3 regions of the Pseudomonas donghuensis genome follow, and region 1 is predicted to be linked to each of the others. Evidence: predicted binding sites of a transcription regulator. Region 1 holds the regulator's gene; each other region holds the start of a gene.
The links. Region 1 encodes FliA, which starts transcription of late flagellar genes. Its sites were predicted from a motif close to CTAAAGTTTNNNNNNNNNNNGCCGNTAA; they were not measured.
Positions count from the first base shown of each region.

Region 2: a site for FliA is predicted at 2,367-2,394, ahead of BV82_RS11460 (methyl-accepting chemotaxis protein). Genes of this name have one in related genera too.
Region 3: a site for FliA is predicted at 1,957-1,984, ahead of BV82_RS26845 (methyl-accepting chemotaxis protein). Genes of this name have one in related genera too.

Region 1 is NZ_CP071706.1:1,807,080-1,812,676, forward strand. Features, by position in the region: gene flhA (flagellar biosynthesis protein FlhA) at 1-119, shown strand, start outside; gene flhF (flagellar biosynthesis GTPase FlhF) at 131-1,441, shown strand; gene fleN (flagellar synthesis regulator FleN) at 1,562-2,395, shown strand; gene fliA (RNA polymerase sigma factor FliA) at 2,392-3,132, shown strand; gene BV82_RS08300 (chemotaxis response regulator CheY) at 3,236-3,610, shown strand; gene BV82_RS08305 (protein phosphatase CheZ) at 3,630-4,418, shown strand; gene BV82_RS08310 (chemotaxis protein CheA) at 4,431-5,597, shown strand, end outside.
Region 2 is NZ_CP071706.1:2,457,741-2,463,337, reverse strand. Features, by position in the region: gene BV82_RS11475 (acyl-CoA dehydrogenase family protein) at 1-649, opposite strand, end outside; gene BV82_RS11470 (carboxymuconolactone decarboxylase family protein) at 701-1,258, opposite strand; gene BV82_RS11465 (AraC family transcriptional regulator) at 1,365-2,276, shown strand; gene BV82_RS11460 (methyl-accepting chemotaxis protein) at 2,417-4,042, shown strand; gene BV82_RS11455 (DUF1428 domain-containing protein) at 4,130-4,483, opposite strand; gene BV82_RS11450 (LysR family transcriptional regulator) at 4,656-5,519, shown strand; gene BV82_RS11445 (HPP family protein) at 5,493-5,597, opposite strand, start outside.
Region 3 is NZ_CP071706.1:5,369,660-5,375,256, forward strand. Features, by position in the region: partial or broken gene BV82_RS26815 (cache domain-containing protein) at 22-1,098, opposite strand; gene BV82_RS24975 (cell division protein ZapA) at 1,241-1,543, opposite strand; gene BV82_RS24980 (hypothetical protein) at 1,540-1,770, opposite strand; gene BV82_RS26845 (methyl-accepting chemotaxis protein) at 2,046-3,671, shown strand; gene gbcB (glycine-betaine demethylase subunit GbcB) at 3,701-4,801, opposite strand; gene gbcA (glycine-betaine demethylase subunit GbcA) at 5,088-5,597, shown strand, end outside.

The sequences.
Region 1 (5,597 bases):
GAGCCATGCTGTCGCGCTTCGGTCGCCTGGCTGTACCGAATTTGCATGTTTTGGCGTACCAGGAAATACCTGACAACAAGCAAGTTACCATCGTCGCCACAGTGGGCCCGAACGGCTGAGGTAGTGGGTTATGCAAGTTAAGCGTTTTTTCGCCGCCGATATGCGTCAGGCCATGAAGCTGGTTCGCGATGAGCTGGGGGCCGAGGCCGCCATCATCGGCAACCGACGGATTGCTGGCGGTGTCGAGCTGACGGCTGCGCTGGACTACAAGCTGTCCGCCCTGGCGCCGCGGGTGCCGAACGTCGAGCTTGAAGACGAGCTGCGCAAGACCCAGTCGCGCATCGTCACCGCCCAGGCCGAACTGAGCAGTCGCAGCGAGAGCGAAGACGCCAACCGTCAGCTGTTTGCCGGCCTGCCGCTGACCGCTTCCGAGCCGTTGATCGACCCGCAGGTCGAAGCGCCGGTGGTGCCTGCTGCGCCGGCGGCTGCCCCGATCGATCCACGCCTGTTCGACTCGATGCGTTCGGAGTTGTCGGGCCTGCGCGAACTGCTTGAAGTGCAGCTCGGCTCGCTGGCCTGGAGCCAGTTGCAGGGCAACAAGCCACAGCAGGCCAACCTCTGGCGTCGCTTGCAGCGCATTGGCCTGTCCGGCCCGATTGCCCGTGAACTGCTCGAGCTGACCACCGAAATCGAAGAGCCGCGCCACGCCTGGCGCATGCTCCTGGCGCATCTTGCACGCATGATTGAAGTGCCGGAAATCGAACCTATCGAAGAAGGCGGTGTCATTGCCATGGTCGGTCCGGCCGGCATGGGCAAAACTACCACCCTGGCCAAGCTCGCGGCGCGCTATGTGCTCAAGTACGGCGCGCAGAACCTGGCCCTGGTGAGCATGGACAGCTTTCGCATCGGTGCCCAGGAGCAGCTCAAGACCCTGGGGCGGATTCTCAACGTCTCGGTCACTCACGTCGACCCGGGCCAGTCGTTGGCCCAGGCCCTCGACCCGCTGCTGCGCAAGCGCGTGGTGTTGATCGATACCGCCGGCCTGCAGGCCAGCGACCCGGCGCTGCGCATGCAGCTTGAAACCCTTGCCGGACGCGGGATTCAGGCCAAGAATTACCTGGTGCTGGCAACCACCAGCCAAAAGCAGGTGCTCACCGCCGCCTACCACAGCTACAAGCGCTGCGGCCTGGCCGGTTGCATCCTGACCAAGCTAGATGAAACCGCCAGCCTCGGCGAAGTATTGAGCCTGGCGATCAGTCACGAATTGCCGGTGGCCTATCTTACCGATGGCCCGCGCATTCCTGACGACCTGCACCTGCCGCGCCGGCACCAGTTGGTCAGCCGTGCCGTGAGTGTGCAGGTGCAGGACGAGCCCAGCGAAGAGGCCATGGCCGACATGTTCGCTGATCTCTACCACAGCTCCGGCAAACGCGTGGGCTGAGGTGAATATGAATACGTTGCAAAGTACCTACATCAATGGTCTGCCAGGCATTTTTCAGGTGTTGAAAGCGCAGCCCAGTCATGTGGCCTCGGTCTAAGTAAGACAAGGTAAAGAACAAACATGGGTAGCATGCATCCCGTACAGGTGATCGCCGTGACCGGCGGCAAAGGTGGCGTCGGCAAGACTAATGTGTCAGTGAACCTGTCATTGGCGCTGGCTGAGCTTGGCCGTCGGGTCATGCTGCTGGACGCCGACCTGGGGCTGGCCAACGTTGACGTGCTGTTGGGCCTGACGCCCAAACGCACCCTGGCCGATGTCATCGAAGGCCGTTGCGAGCTGCGCGATGTGCTGCTGCAAGGCCCCGGCGGTGTGCGCATCGTGCCGGCGGCTTCGGGTACGCAGAGCATGGTGCACCTGGCCCCGGCCCAGCACGCCGGCCTGATCCAGGCCTTCAGCGAGATCGGCGACAACCTCGATGTACTGGTGATCGATACCGCTGCGGGTATCGGTGACTCGGTAGTCAGTTTTGTCCGCGCCGCCCAGGAAGTACTGCTGGTGGTGTGCGACGAACCTACCTCGATCACCGACGCCTATGCGCTGATCAAGCTGCTCAACCGCGATTACGGCATGAACCGCTTCCGTGTCCTGGCGAACATGGCCCAGAGCCCGCAGGAAGGGCGCAACCTGTTCGCCAAGTTGACCAAGGTCACTGATCGCTTCCTCGATGTCGCCCTACAATACGTCGGTGCGGTGCCTTACGACGAATGCGTGCGCAAGGCGGTGCAGAAGCAGCGAGCGGTCTATGAAGCCTTTCCGCGTTCCAAGTGCGCGCTGGCGTTCAAGGCCATTGCCCAGAAAGTCGATAGCTGGCCGCTGCCTGCCAACCCACGGGGGCACCTGGAGTTCTTCGTCGAGCGTCTGGTGCAACCGACGAGTGCGGGTCCGGTGCTATGAACGCCAGCGGTTATCGGATGTACAGCAAGGCTTCGCGTGATGCCCAGTATGAGTTGATCGAACGTTACGCGCCGTTGGTCAAGCGTATCGCCTACCACCTGCTGGCACGGTTGCCGGCCAGTGTGCAGGTCGAGGACCTGATCCAGGCCGGGATGATCGGCCTGCTCGAAGTCGCCAACAAGTATGACGCGAGCAAGGGGGCCAGTTTCGAGACCTACGCCGGCATCCGTATTCGCGGGGCCATGCTCGATGAAGTGCGCAAGGGCGACTGGGCGCCACGTTCGGTACACCGCAATACCCGCATGGTCAGTGACGCGATTCGTGCAATTGAAGCAAAAACCGGCCGCGACGCTAAAGATCACGAAGTTGCTGCCGAACTTCAATTGAGTCTCGATGATTATTACGGGATTTTGAATGACACCCTGGGCAGCCGCCTGTTCAGTTTCGACGACCTGTTGCAGGACGGCGAACATGAAGGCCTGCACGAGGACGGTGCCAGTGCCCAGCTCGAGCCTTCGCGCGATCTGGAGGACGAGCGTTTTCAGGCAGCCTTGGCCGATGCAATCGCCAACCTGCCGGAGCGTGAGCGTCTGGTCCTGGCGCTGTACTACGACGAAGAACTCAACCTCAAGGAGATCGGTGAGGTCCTGGGGGTGAGTGAGTCGCGTGTCAGCCAGTTGCACAGCCAGTGCGCGGCACGTTTGCGTGGCCGCCTGGGGGAATGGCGGGCGCGTTGAACACCGGTTCGATGCAGTCGTGAAATGTAGTGCCGAATTGATTGAATGCGCGTTCCGCGCTGAACGCGTTAAAGACTGCTTGGAGGTCTAATTGAACAAAGACATGAAAATCCTCATCGTGGACGACTTTTCGACGATGCGGCGGATCATCAAGAACCTGTTGCGTGACCTGGGCTTTACCAACACCCAGGAAGCCGACGACGGCAACACCGCGCTGCCGATGCTTGAAAGCGGCCATTTCGACTTTCTGGTGACCGACTGGAACATGCCTGGCATGTCCGGTATCGATTTGCTGCGCAAGGTGCGTGCCGACGAGCGCCTGAAGCACCTGCCGGTGCTGATGGTGACTGCCGAAGCCAAGCGCGAGCAGATCATCGAAGCCGCCCAGGCCGGGGTCAACGGCTATGTGGTCAAGCCATTTACCGCCCAGGTGCTGAAAGAAAAGATCGAAAAGATCTTCGAGCGCGTCAATAGCTGAGGTACGCCACGGGGGCGCTATGGAGCAAACACAATCATCCTTGGGCGAGTTTGAGTCGACACTCAAGAAACACGCCAAGGAACTGGTCGACAGCCTGGAACGAGGCAAGTTCGGCGATGCGGTGCAACTGATCCATCAGCTGAACCAGACCCGTGACCTAGGCCTGTACCAGGAAGTCGGCAAACTCACCCGCGAGCTGCACAGCGCGATCGTCAGCTTCCAGATCGACCCGCACATGCCGCAGGCCGAGGAAGTGTCGCAGATCACCGATGCGACCGAACGGCTGTCCTACGTGGTCAAGCTGACCGAGGGCGCGGCCAACCGCACCATGGACCTGGTCGAAGCCAGCACGCCGGTACTCAACGAACTGAGCGACGAGGCCAAGGCGCTGAGCGTCGACTGGCAGCGCTTCATGCGCCGCGAAGTGGCGGCACCGGAGTTCCGTGAGCTGGCCAAACGCGTCGACAGTTTCCTGACGCGTAGCGAGGAGGGCAGCCGCAAGGTCGCCGGGCACCTCAATGACATCCTTCTGGCTCAGGACTATCAAGACCTGACCGGCCAGGTGATCAAGCGCGTCACGACGCTGGTCACCGAAGTAGAAAGCAATCTGCTCAAGCTCGTGCTGATGGCAAGCCAGGTCGACCGTTTTGCCGGTATCGAACATGACCACCAGCAGCTGCGCGCTGAAAAAGATCAAGAAAAACATCCGACTCGGGGTGAAGGTCCGCAGATTCATGCCGATAAGCGTGAAGACGTCGTGTCCGGTCAGGACGATGTCGACGATCTGCTGTCCAGTCTGGGTTTTTAGGGAGCACGTTTAATGAGCTTCGGCGCCGATGAAGAAATCCTTCAGGATTTCCTGGTAGAAGCCGGCGAAATTCTTGAGCAACTGTCCGAGCAACTGGTCGAGCTGGAAAGCCGTCCGGATGATGCCGACCTGCTCAATGCGATCTTTCGCGGTTTTCACACTGTAAAAGGGGGCGCCGGCTTCCTCCAGCTCAACGAGCTGGTGGAGTGCTGCCATATCGCCGAGAACGTGTTCGACATCCTGCGCAAGGGTGCCCGGCGCGTTGACGCCGAACTGATGGACGTGGTCCTGGAAGCCCTGGACACGGTCAACAGCATGTTCGGCCAGGTGCGCGAACGCACCGATATCACACCTGCCACCCCCGAGCTGCTGGCGGCGCTGTCGCGCCTGGCCGAGCCTGCCGGGGAAGACGAAGTGGCGGCACCTGCGGCTGAACCCGAGGTGGTTGAAGCGCCAGCGGCCGAGGCCGAGGCGGATATCACCGACACCGAATTCGAACAGCTGCTCGACTCGCTCAACGCGGTCAAGGCCGAAGCCGAGGCCCAGGTGGCCGAACCTGGCAGTGACGAAATCAGCGACGCCGAGTTCGAATCGCTGCTTGACCAGTTGCACGGCAAGGGCCAGTTCGCCGCCGACAACCTCGGTGCCGGCGCGCCAGCACCCGCCGCAGCACCTGCTGGCAGCGACGCCAGTGGCGATATCACCGATGACGAATTCGAAGCGCTGCTCGATCAGTTGCACGGCAAGGGTACCTTTGCCGTCGATGCACTGCCGGGCGCCGCTGCCGCCCCTGCGCCTGCCGCCGCGCCTGCCGCGGACGGCGAGCACATCTCCGAGCACGAGTTCGAAGCGCTGCTCGATGAGTTGCACGGCAAGGGCAAGTTCGCCCCGGATGCCGTAGCCGCTGCTGCACCTGCCGCCACCGCAGCGCCAGCCAAGGCTGCGGCCAAGCCTGCGCCGGCAGCGGTCGCCAAGGCTGCTGCGCCAGCCCCGGCTGCCAAAGCGGCTGCACCGGCACCTGCGCCTGCACCTGCACGCCAGGCCGCACCGGCTGCCGAGAAGCATCCAGCCAGCGAAACCGAGACCACCGTTCGGGTCGATACCGCGCGGCTCGACGAGATCATGAACATGGTCGGCGAGCTGGTGCTGGTGCGTAACCGCCTGGTGCGCCTGGGCCTG
Region 2 (5,597 bases), 650 kb from region 1:
GCAGAAACTGCTTGGCGTTTTCGTGCAGCAGCCAGTCGCGGCTGACCGGCACCTGCTCGAAACTCAAGGCGGCGGTGTTGCTCGACTGCAGGCCCAGCAGTTGCAGGTCGTCGGAGCGGGTCAGCCCGACAGCAGTGTCGGGAATGGCCAGGACGAATGGCGAGGCGCCCTCCTCTTCAATGGCCGCCGCCACCACGAAGCCCCCCTTGCGCAGGTTGGTCACCCAATGCAGGCGCCCGGCCAGGGTCCAGCCCTGGTCGTCACGCAGGCCCTTGACCTGCAGCGCTTCGATACCCGAGAGGTACTTCATGGCGTTGGAGAGCCCGGTGGCGCCGGCCAGTTTGCCACTGAGCAGGTCGGCCAACAGGCGCTCGCGCAGCCCGGCGTTGGGGCTGTGCAGCAGGTATTCGACAAAGGCGCGCTGGCCCCAGAAGACGAAGGCCGCCGCCAGGGAATGGCTGGCGACATTGGCAAGCGTCTCTACCGCGTCGGCGACCGTGCCGCCGCTACCGCCCAGAGCCTGGTCAATGCCGACGCGCAGCACCTGCGCCGCCGCCAGTTGCCCCAGTACCGCCTGCGGGTCGCCATGGCCCTGGTCGAGGGCTTCGGCCTGGGCATCCAGCCACGTGACCAATGCGGGATCGAGCATAGCGTTTACTCCTTTAAAAATGCGCCAGCCTGCGCCGGCGCCGAGGGTTCGTTATGCCGAAGGCTGCCAGCGGTACTTGCTCAGCTCGTCATTGAGCGGGGTTTGGGCGAACACATTAGCAAAGTTGCACAGGGTTGCCAGGCTTACACCGAGGATCACCTCCAGGGCATTGCCTTCGCTATAACCCGCTTCGCGCAACGCTCCGTAGCCGGCCTCGCTGACATTGCCGCGGGTGGCGATGACTTCGCGGGTGAACGCCGCCAGGGCTTCGAGCTTCTCTTGCGGCAGCTCGCTCTTGGCGCGCAGGGCATTGACCACCTCTTGAGGCAGCTTGGCCTTGTTCAGCGCCACGGCGGTGTGGCCGGCCACGCAGAAATCGCAGCCGTGGTGGGTGGCGGCCACCAGTTGCACCACTTCACGCTCGGCCAGGCTCAGCTCGGCCTTGCCGTTAAGTGCAGACACAGTGACGTAGGTTTCCAGCGCCGCCGGGGCATTGGCCAGCACGCCGAGCAGGTTGGGGATGAAGCCCGAGGCCTTCTGGGCGTTCTCCAGGTAAGGACGGGCAGCCTCTGGGGCGCTTTGCAGTGTATGGACAGTGACGCGCGACATGGAGTGGACTCCTGCATACTAGGGGTGTGCCACAAGTCTGTTGGTTATAAGAATTACCTGCCATATTCTGCAGTCGCTATTACTTGCTCCTGAGTCTTTTCATTAGATGATTTCGTCCAGCCCGGTAGTCGATTGGTTATTAGAAAGCCTTGAGCTAGACGCCAGCCTGTTCCATGTCGGGCGTTATTGCGGCGCTTGGCACGCCAGCACCCACGGCCTGGCGCGGGCCAGTTTCCACCTGATCGTCCAGGGCCATTGCTGGCTGCATATCGACGGCCAGGCCGAGGCCATGCGCCTGCAAGCTGGCGATGCAGTGTTCCTGCTGCGCGACTTCAACTATCGGCTGTCCAATGCCCAGGACTGCGAGCTGGCCCAGCAGCAACCGCGCCAGGTCATGCAAGCGCTGGACAGCACAGCCACTGACGGCGTGGGCCTGGTGTGCGGGTTCTTTCATTTTCAGCCGGGCCTGTCGTCGCTGGTCATCGACAGCCTGGACGACTGGATCATCCTGCGTGCCGGCGACCCGGCATCCACGGCCGCACGTGCACTGTTCGAACTGATCCTGGCCGAGTGCCAACGGCTGCCCGCGCCCTCCTCGGCGCTGCTCGAACGCCTGAGCCATCTGCTGTTTTTGTATGTGCTGCGCCAACGCGTCAGCGACGACCAGGGCATCAGCGGCCTGGTGGCCCTGGCACGTCACGCCAACTTTGCCAGCCTGCTCGAGCAACTGATCGAACACCCCGACCAGCCCTGGTCGCTGGAAAGCATGGCAGCCTGCACGGGGCTGTCGCGCTCGGCGTTCTTCAAGCGCTTCAGCGAACTGGCCGGGCAATCGCCGGGGCAAGTGTTGCTGGCCCTGCGCATGCGCCATGCCTGCCAGTTGCTCAAGGCCAGCAACACCGTCGAGCAGGTGTGCGCGGCGGTGGGGTATCAGTCGATTGCCGCCTTTACCCGTGCCTTCAGCAAGGCCGTCGGCTTGCAGCCGGGGGCGTATCGGCGCCAGCATGAAGGCCGCTGAGGCAAACAGCGTGCGGTAATCGAACACAAGCAGGCCTTACCCCCTCAAGTCCACCAGCAACCACTCCGATAGCAGACCCACCCACCGCCGTTACAGCGGCAACGCGTGGGGCTGATAACAACTAAAGGAGTACTGCCCGCATGTTCGCCGACCTGAAAATCCGCACCGGTATGTTCTGGGTGCTGTCGCTGTTCAGCCTGACCTTGCTGTTTTCCACCGTCAGCGCCTGGCGCGCGGCGGTGGGTAGCGACCAGCAGATCAGCGAACTGGACCAGACCGCGCACCAGTCGGACCGCCTGAACAACGCCCTGCTGATGGCGATCCGCGCCAGCGCCAACGTGTCCTCGGGCTTTATCGAACAGACCGGCGGCCACAGCGAGAGTGCCAACAAACGCCTGAAGCTCTCGGAAGAACTGCTGGGCAACAGCGCGCAGTTGATCAATGAGTTGGTCAGCAACGCCCAAGAACCGACGCTCAAATCCCTGACCGTGGCGCTGCAAAGCACCTTTGGCGAATACGCCAAGGCGGTGGCCGGGCAGCGTGAAGCCACCCGCCAGAACGACCTGCAGCAGTACTTCAACGTCAACACCGACGCTGGCAACGCCATGGGCCGCTTGCAGGCGCTGCGCCAACAACTGGTGGCGGCGCTGAACGAGCGCAGCCAGCAGATCATGCTCGAATCCGACCGGCGCCTGAGCAGCGCCCAGGTGCTGAGCGTGGCGCTGGGGCTGCTGACCTTGCTGCTCGCCGCCCTGTGCTGGAGCTTTATCGCCCAGCGTGTACTGCGTCCGCTACGCGAGGCCGGCCAGCACTTCCAGCGTATTGCCAATGGCGATTTGAGCGTGCCGGTGACGGTGCACAGCAGCAACGAGATCGGCCAGCTGTTCAGCGAACTGCAGCGTATGCAGCACAGCCAGCGCGACACCCTGGGGCAGATCACCGGCTGTGCCAGGCAACTGGCCGAGGCTGCCGGTGCACTCAATGGCATTACCGAACAGAGCTCGCACAGCCTGCGCCAGCAAGACCAGGAGCTGGAACAGGCCGCCACCGCCGTCACCGAAATGACCACGGCCGTGGAGGAAGTCGCGCGCAACGCCGTGTCCACCTCGCAAGCGGCCAGCGCCTCCAACGAACTGGCCGAACAAAGCCGCCGCCAGGTCAGCGACAACCTCGACGGCACTCAGGCCATGGCCCGAGAGGTGCAGACCAGCAGCGCGCACCTGGAGCAACTGGCCGGGCAGATTCGCGACATCGGCCAGGTGCTGGAAGTGATTCGCTCGGTGTCCGAACAAACCAACCTGCTGGCGCTCAATGCCGCCATCGAAGCGGCCCGTGCCGGGGAAGCCGGGCGCGGCTTTGCCGTGGTCGCCGACGAAGTGCGCACCCTCGCCTACCGCACGCAGCAATCGACCCAGGAAATCGAGCAGATGATTGGCCGCGTGCAGCACGGTACCGAAGCGGCAGTGACGTCGATGCAGGCCAGCACCCAGCGGGCGCAGTCGACCTTGGGTATTACCCAGGCCTCAGGGCAGGTACTGGAAGGGATCTACAGCGCCATTGGCGAGATCAACGAGCGCAACCTGGTGATTGCCAGCGCCGCCGAGGAACAGGCGCAAGTGGCGCGCGAGGTGGATCGCAATTTGCTGAACATCCGCGAACTGTCGACCCGCTCGGCGACCGGGGCGCAACAGACCAGCGAAGCCAGCCAGGCGTTGGCGGGGCTGGCCGGGCAACTGACGGCACTGGTGGCACGCTTCAAGGTTTAAGCAATAAGCGCCCACAGGGTCGGCATACACAGATCCCTGTGGGAGCCGGCCTTACCGGCGATGGGCTGCAACGCAGCCCCAACGCTCTCAGACATCCACAAGAATCCTGAATCCACCAAAAATCACCCGCTTACCATCAAACGGCATCGGGTTCTGCTCAGGCTGCAAGCGCGGGTCCTGCATCATCTTCTGCATCCCCGCATCGCGCACTTCGCGTGACGGCCAGAGGACCCAGGAAAACACCACCGTCTCGTCGTCCTTGAGTTTCACGGCCATGGGGAACGAGGTGAGCTTGCCCTCGGGAACATCATCGCCCCAGCACTCGATCACCTTCAGCGCACCGCATTCCTTGAACACCACGGCGGCCTCTTCGGCGTGTTTTTTGAAGGCTTCGCGGTTGGCGGTGGGCACTGCGAGGACAAAACCGTCGACATAGGACATGGGCTGAACTCCTGCATGAGTGGGGTACAGGGTGGTCGATCAGGCAGGCGCGCAATCGACAGGCCTATCGCCTGAGGCGACCAAAGGTCATCGATCTGCACCACCTCTTCCCCTGCCCCATTGCGGTGCAAAGCCACTACAATAGCCCACCGCAAAAACAGGCTGCCCCCCAATGGATATCGAGCTGGCCCGCACCTTCCTTGAAATCGTTCGCAGCGGCAGCCTGGTGTCCGCCGCCGAACGCCTGCACGTCACCCAGACGGCTATCACCGCCCGGGTACAAAAGCTCGAACAGCAACTGGCCTGCCAGCTGTTCATCCGCAGCCGCAGCGGCGCCAGCCTCACCGCCGACGGCGAAGCCTTCGTGGTTTACGCCAATCAGCTGGTGCAAACCTGGGAGGCCGCACGCCGCGACCTGCCCTTGCCCGAGGGCTGCCACCAGGTGCTGCACATCGGCGGCGAAGTCAGCCTGGGCAACCCGCTGGTGCTCGGCTGGGTCAGCGCCCTGCACCGGGAAATGCCCGGCCATGCCATTCGCAGCGAAGTCAGCGACGGCGAGTCCTTGCTGCACAAAGTGGAAATGGGCGTGCTCGACGCCGTGCTGGTCTACCAGCCCACCTACGGTCCGGGCCTGCAGGTGGAACAACTGATGGAAGAAAAACTGATCCGCATCCGCCGCAAAGACCAGCCCGAACCTTACGTATACATCGACTGGGGCCAGGCCTTCCGCCGCCGCCACGACGCCGCCCTGCCCGAATGCGCGCGCCCGGCGCTGAGCTTCAACCTCGGGCCGCTGGCGCTGCAGTACATCCTCGAACACGGTGGCAGCGGCTACTTCCGTACCCGCGTGGTGCAGGCGTACCTGGACAGCGGCGTATTCGAACGTGTGCCGCAAGCGCCGGAGTTCACCTACCCCACCTACCTGGTGTATGCCCGCGAGCGCGACAGCGAGGCGTTGCAGCAGGCGTTCAGGGTGCTGCGCGAAGTGGTGGCCGGTGAGAGTGACTGGTCACAGCGCTGGGATCCTGTGATCTGAGCGCGTCGCTTCACTGAGCAACTGGCGCTTGAGCCCGGCAATCAAATCGGTCTGGGTGATCACCCCCACCAGCGCCTC
Region 3 (5,597 bases), 2.1 Mb from region 1:
CAAGTCACGCTGGCTGTCGAGAAAACGGTTGAAACCACGGGCCAGGTCGCCCAGCTCGTCAGCGCGGTTTTCGTCCAGGCGCTGGGTCAGGTCGCCGCCGCCATTGCCGATGGCCATCAAGGCGCCGGTCACGCGGCGGATGGGACGGACGATGCCGCGTGCCAGCAGCACCACCAGCAACAGCGATACCAGCGCGACCGCTGCACCAATCAGGCTAGTCAGCCAGACGGTCTCACGCACCTGGGCATAGATCTGTGCTTCTGGCACCTCGGCGACCAGGGTCCAGTTGAGGTCACGCAGCGGTAGGCTGAGGGCCAGATAGCCCTCGCCATCGCGCTCGAAGCGGCTACTGTGCAGGCCCTGTTCACGGCTCAGGACCACCTTGGCAGCCTCGCCACCGATCTGCTCGGCAAGCTGCTTCTTACCGCTGAACGCCGACTGCGGATGCACCTGGATCAAACCGTCGCCGCGCACCAGCATCACCCGCCCACGTTCGCCGAAGCTGAAGTTGTGGATCAATTCGGAGAGTTCGGTCATACGCAGGCCAAGCCCGGCGATACCCACCAGTTGGCCGGCTTTCTCCACCCGATAGTCGATGAACAGCGCCAGTTCGCCGGTGCTGCCGTCGGTGTCGATGTTCAGCAGGCGCGGGTTGCCACTGTCGATAAAGCCGAAAAACCACTTATCCGCCGGGTTGCTGCGGCTGAGGGTGCGGTCCAGGCCTTTCTCGTTGTAATAGTGGTTGCTCGCTGTAGCGGCAAACAACGCGGTAAAGGCATGGTTCTGTTTGCGCAGGGCTTCGAGGTACTCGATAAATTGCGGCGCCTGGGCGCTGTCTTCCCCCGCCGCCAGCCAATCGCGCAGCAACGTGTTGTTGGCAATGTCGGCCGCCGCCGTCAACGGTCGGCCAAGCATGCGTTCGATGTCGTTACGAATCGCCTCAATGCTCGCCGGCAAGGCGGTGTCGACCAGGTAACGCTCGGTCAGCCGATTGACCGCCACGCTGTAGATGCCGACCACGATCAGAATGCTCAGCAACAGCGCTGCGCCCATGCTTGCGATCAATTGCCACTGGATACTGCGCCGCCAGAACTGCATGTATTTCCCCTGGGTAAATAAGCCCTGTAGTGCAAGAGACAGGCCAATTGTATACAACAGGAAATACAATCCACAGCAATGCCGGCCCACCCTCCCGAAGGTGGTGAGCTGGCAAAAAGGTCTAGCGAGGGGTTTGACGCGATCAGCTGTTACTGATGGTCCGGGCAATCACATCGACCGTGGCGTTGACTTGCTCTTGGTAACGGTCGAGGGCCTGCTGGTGCTGCTGTTGCAGTTCGATCTGCTGCGAGCACAGGTTGAGGGCTGCCAGTACCAGCAGCTTGTCACCGATCAGGGTCGGGTATTTACGCTTGGTATCGGCCAATGAAGCATTGAGCATTTGCACTGCTTGCGCCAGCGCCTGCTCCTGGCCTTCGGGGGCCTTGATCGAATAATCGCTGCCGAGGATCGACACGACATTGATCGGCTGCGCTGAGGTTCTCATGCGTTCACGGTACCAACGCTGGCACGCTCAACCAGGGCCTGGATGCGTGCGGCGGTAGCGCCCTGCTTTTCTTCCTGCTCCAGCAGGCTCAGTTGCAGGCTGTCGTTTTCGTCTTTGGCCTGGGCCAGTTCGGCGCTGATCTGCGCGTTGCGCTCGGTCAGTTCCTGATTCTTCTGCACCAGGTCGCTGACCAGTTGCTCCAGTTGACTAAGGGAAGTTTCCAACATGATTGCCTTCTCGGGGTGTTTCAGGGGGCGCACACGATAAAGAAAAGTCCGCGTGCTCGCCAGGGATATCGGGTTTAGACGCGTCGGCCTGGTGCAGATTGACCCACCGATGTCGGTCAGGTTCCCCGTTTTGCCTACCACCGGTCAGGAAAAAAGATAGCTGGCTCACAATTTTGTCGTCGTCGGCTCAAGTCTTTACCCGGCCGACCGATAGGCATGGCAGTCCTGATTCTGGCGCACGGTTCGCGTGCCCTTTTCCCTTCCTGGATACCACCATGTCCCTACGCAATATGAATATCGCCCCGCGCGCGCTTCTGGGCTTTGCTCTGATCGGTGCACTGATGCTGGCCCTGGGTCTGTTCGCCCTGAACCAGATGAGCAAGATTCGCCAGGCCGGCGAAACCATCGAGAACTCGACGGTGCCGAGCATCACCAACCTCGACCAGTTGACCCAGCTGACCCTGCGCCTGCGCACCCTGTCGTACCGCCTGCTGCTCAACCGCGAAGCCGACACCCTGCAGGCCACCCTCAAGCTGGTCGACCAGCGCAACCAGCAGATCGATGACGCGCGCCGGGTGTACGAGCCGCTGATCTCCGGCAGCCAGGAACGCGCCGCCTACAACCAGTACGTGCAGTTGCTGAGCCAGTACCGCCAACTGGAAAATCGCATGCGCCTGGCATCGCAGAACAATGACCTGGACAGCCTGCGCAATCTGATCAACCGCGACATGCTCGACAGCTCCGAGCAGATCAACAGCGTCATGGATCAACTGATCAGCATCAATACCGAGCAGACCCGCGAGATCAACCGCACCGCTGCCGACCAGTATTCCAGTGCGGTCGCTCTGGTGATCGGGCTGCTGCTGGCCGCCACCGCCTTGACCCTGGTCTGCGCGCTGCTGCTGACCCGCAGTATCGTCAAGCCGATCGACGAGGCCCTGCAGGCTGCCGAGCGTATCGCCGAAGGCGACCTGACCCGCAGCATCCAGGCCGAAGGCCAGGACGAAGCGGCGCGCCTGCTCAAAGCCATGGCCAAGATGCAGAATAAGCTGCGCGATACCCTGCAGCAGATCTCCGGCTCCGCGACCCAACTGGCGTCGGCGGCTGAAGAGCTGAATAGCGTCACCGACGAAAGCGCCCGTGGCCTGCAGCAGCAGAACAACGAAATCGAACAGGCCGCCACCGCCGTCACCGAGATGACCAGCGCCGTGGAAGAAGTGGCACGCAATGCCGTGAGCACCTCGGAAGCCTCCAAGGAAGCCACCCGCTCGGCCGGCGACGGCCGTGACCTGGTGATGGAAACCGTCAGCGCCATCGAGCGCATGAGCACCGACGTGCAAGGCACTGCCGAACTGATCGGCAACCTGGCGGAAGAATCGCGCGATATCGGCAAAGTGCTCGACGTGATTCGCGGCCTGGCCGACCAGACCAACCTGCTGGCCCTGAACGCCGCCATCGAAGCGGCCCGTGCCGGTGAGGCCGGTCGCGGCTTTGCCGTGGTCGCTGATGAAGTACGCGCCCTGGCTCACCGCACCCAGCAGTCGACCAGCGAAATCGAACGGATGATCGGCAGCATCCAGGGCGGCACCGAGCAGGCAGTCAACTCCATGCGCAACAGCACCGAACGCGCCGAGTCGACCCTGAACATCGCCCGCGGCGCCGGCCTGGCGCTGGAAACCATCACCGGTGCGGTGGCCGAGATCAACGAGCGCAACCTGGTGATCGCCAGCGCGGCCGAAGAGCAGGCCCAGGTCGCCCGCGAAGTGGACCGCAACCTGGTCAACATCAACGACCTGTCGGTGCAGTCGGCCACCGGCGCCCACCAGACCAGCGCAGCGAGCGCCGAACTGTCGCGCCTGGCGGTGGACCTGAGCGGGCTGGTGGCACGTTTCAGCGTGTAACGCAAACGCATCGCGGGTCAAGTCGCTACTCAGTACTCGATCCGCACATCCCCTTTCGGTACGCTGCAGCACGAAAGGATATAGCCTTCGGCGACGTCTTCATCGGTGATGCCGCCGTTGTGCTCCATCTCCACTTCCCCGCCCAGCTTGAGCACCTTGCAGGTGCCGCAGATGCCCATGCCGCAGGCCTTGGGGATCATCAGGCCGAGCTTGGCCGCCGCCGCGTGCACGGTCTCGCCCGGGGCCACGCGGATGCTCTTGCCGGTGGCGGTGAACTCCACCTGGTGCAGGTCGCCGGCGTCCAGCTCGGCGGCTTCAGCGGCCTGTTCGGCGTGCTCGACGGCATCGGCCTTGACCTCGGCCGGGGTCGCGCCGAACGACTCCTCATGGTAGCGGCTCATGTCGTAGCCGCTGCCTTCCAGCAAGCGCTTGACCGCGTTCATGTACGGCGTCGGGCCACAGCAGAAGATCTCCCGTTCCATATAGTCCGGGGCGATCAACTCCATGAGTTTCTGGTTCAGGTAGCCGCGGTAGCCCGCCCAGGGCTCGCCCAGGCCGTGCTTCTCGCAAATGATGTGCAGGCTGAAGTTGTCGATCCGCGAGGCCATGTGCTCCAGCTCGCGGTGATAGATGATGTCTTTCGGCGAGCGCGCGCTGTGGACGAAAACCATGTCGACATTGCCGTTGGTGTCGTAGAACCAGCGGGCCATGGACATCACCGGGGTGATGCCGACGCCGCCGCTCAGGTACAGCACCTTGGGGCTGGGGAAGTCGATGGCGTTGAACAGCCCCACCGGGCCGTGCACCGCCAGCTCCTGGCCTTCGTGCAGGGTGTCGTGCAGCCAGTTGGAAACCTTGCCACCGGGTACACGCTTGATGGTCACCGAGAAGCTGTAAGGCACCGACGGTGAACTGGAGATGGTGTAGGAACGCATGATCGGCTCGCCGTCGATCTCCAGCTCCAGGGTAACGAACTGCCCGGGCTTGAAGAAGAACATGATCGGCTGGTCGGCCATGAAACAGAAGGTGCGCACATCCCAGGTTTCCTGGATCACCTTGACGCAACGCACGATATGGCGGCCGTTGGCCCAGGTCTGGGTGCTGACCGGATTGAGGAAGCTGTTGGACATGCTCGTCTCCACGGCCGACTGCGGCCTGATGGCTGCGATTCTGCGCAAGCCGCGCAGGCGACACTTACCTATCCGCGACATTGGCGTGCTTATCGCGACCAGCCCCCGGCTACAGGGGCTGGCGCGTCGGAAACGGATCTGATCATGTCGCCCATGGATATGGTTCATGCGCACTTCGAACGCACACTCCATCGCAAATGATCCTGCTGTATTTGAGCCTTGCGTCGCCATAACAACGATTAGCCACTTTCACCGGCCACAAGCACTGGCCATGAGGACCTACACGATGGACGTCACCGCAACTTTGAGTCTGGGCGATCCACTGGAACCTGCACGCAAGGCCACCGCCGAGATGCTGCAGAGCCGCGAGCGGACCTTCTCGCTGCCACAGCCGTTCTACTGCGACGAGCGCCTGTTCCAGATCGACATGGAAGAGATCTTCCAGAAGGAATGGCTGATCGCCGGGATGACTTGCGAAATCCCGACCAAGGGCAACTTCATCACCCTGCAGATCGGCAAGAACCCGATCCTGGTGGTGCGCGGCGCCGAAGGCCAGGTGCATGCCTTCCACAACGTCTGCCGCCATCGCGGTTCGCGCCTGTGCACCAGCGACAAGGGCAAGGTCGCCAAGCTGGTCTGCCACTACCACCAGTGGACCTACGAGCTGGACGGCCGCCTGCTGTTCGCCGGCACCGAGATGGGCGCCGACTTCGACATGAAGCAGTACGGGCTCAAGCCTGTGAACGTCAAGACCGCCGGTGGCTACATCTTCATCAGCCTGGCTGAAAACCCGCCA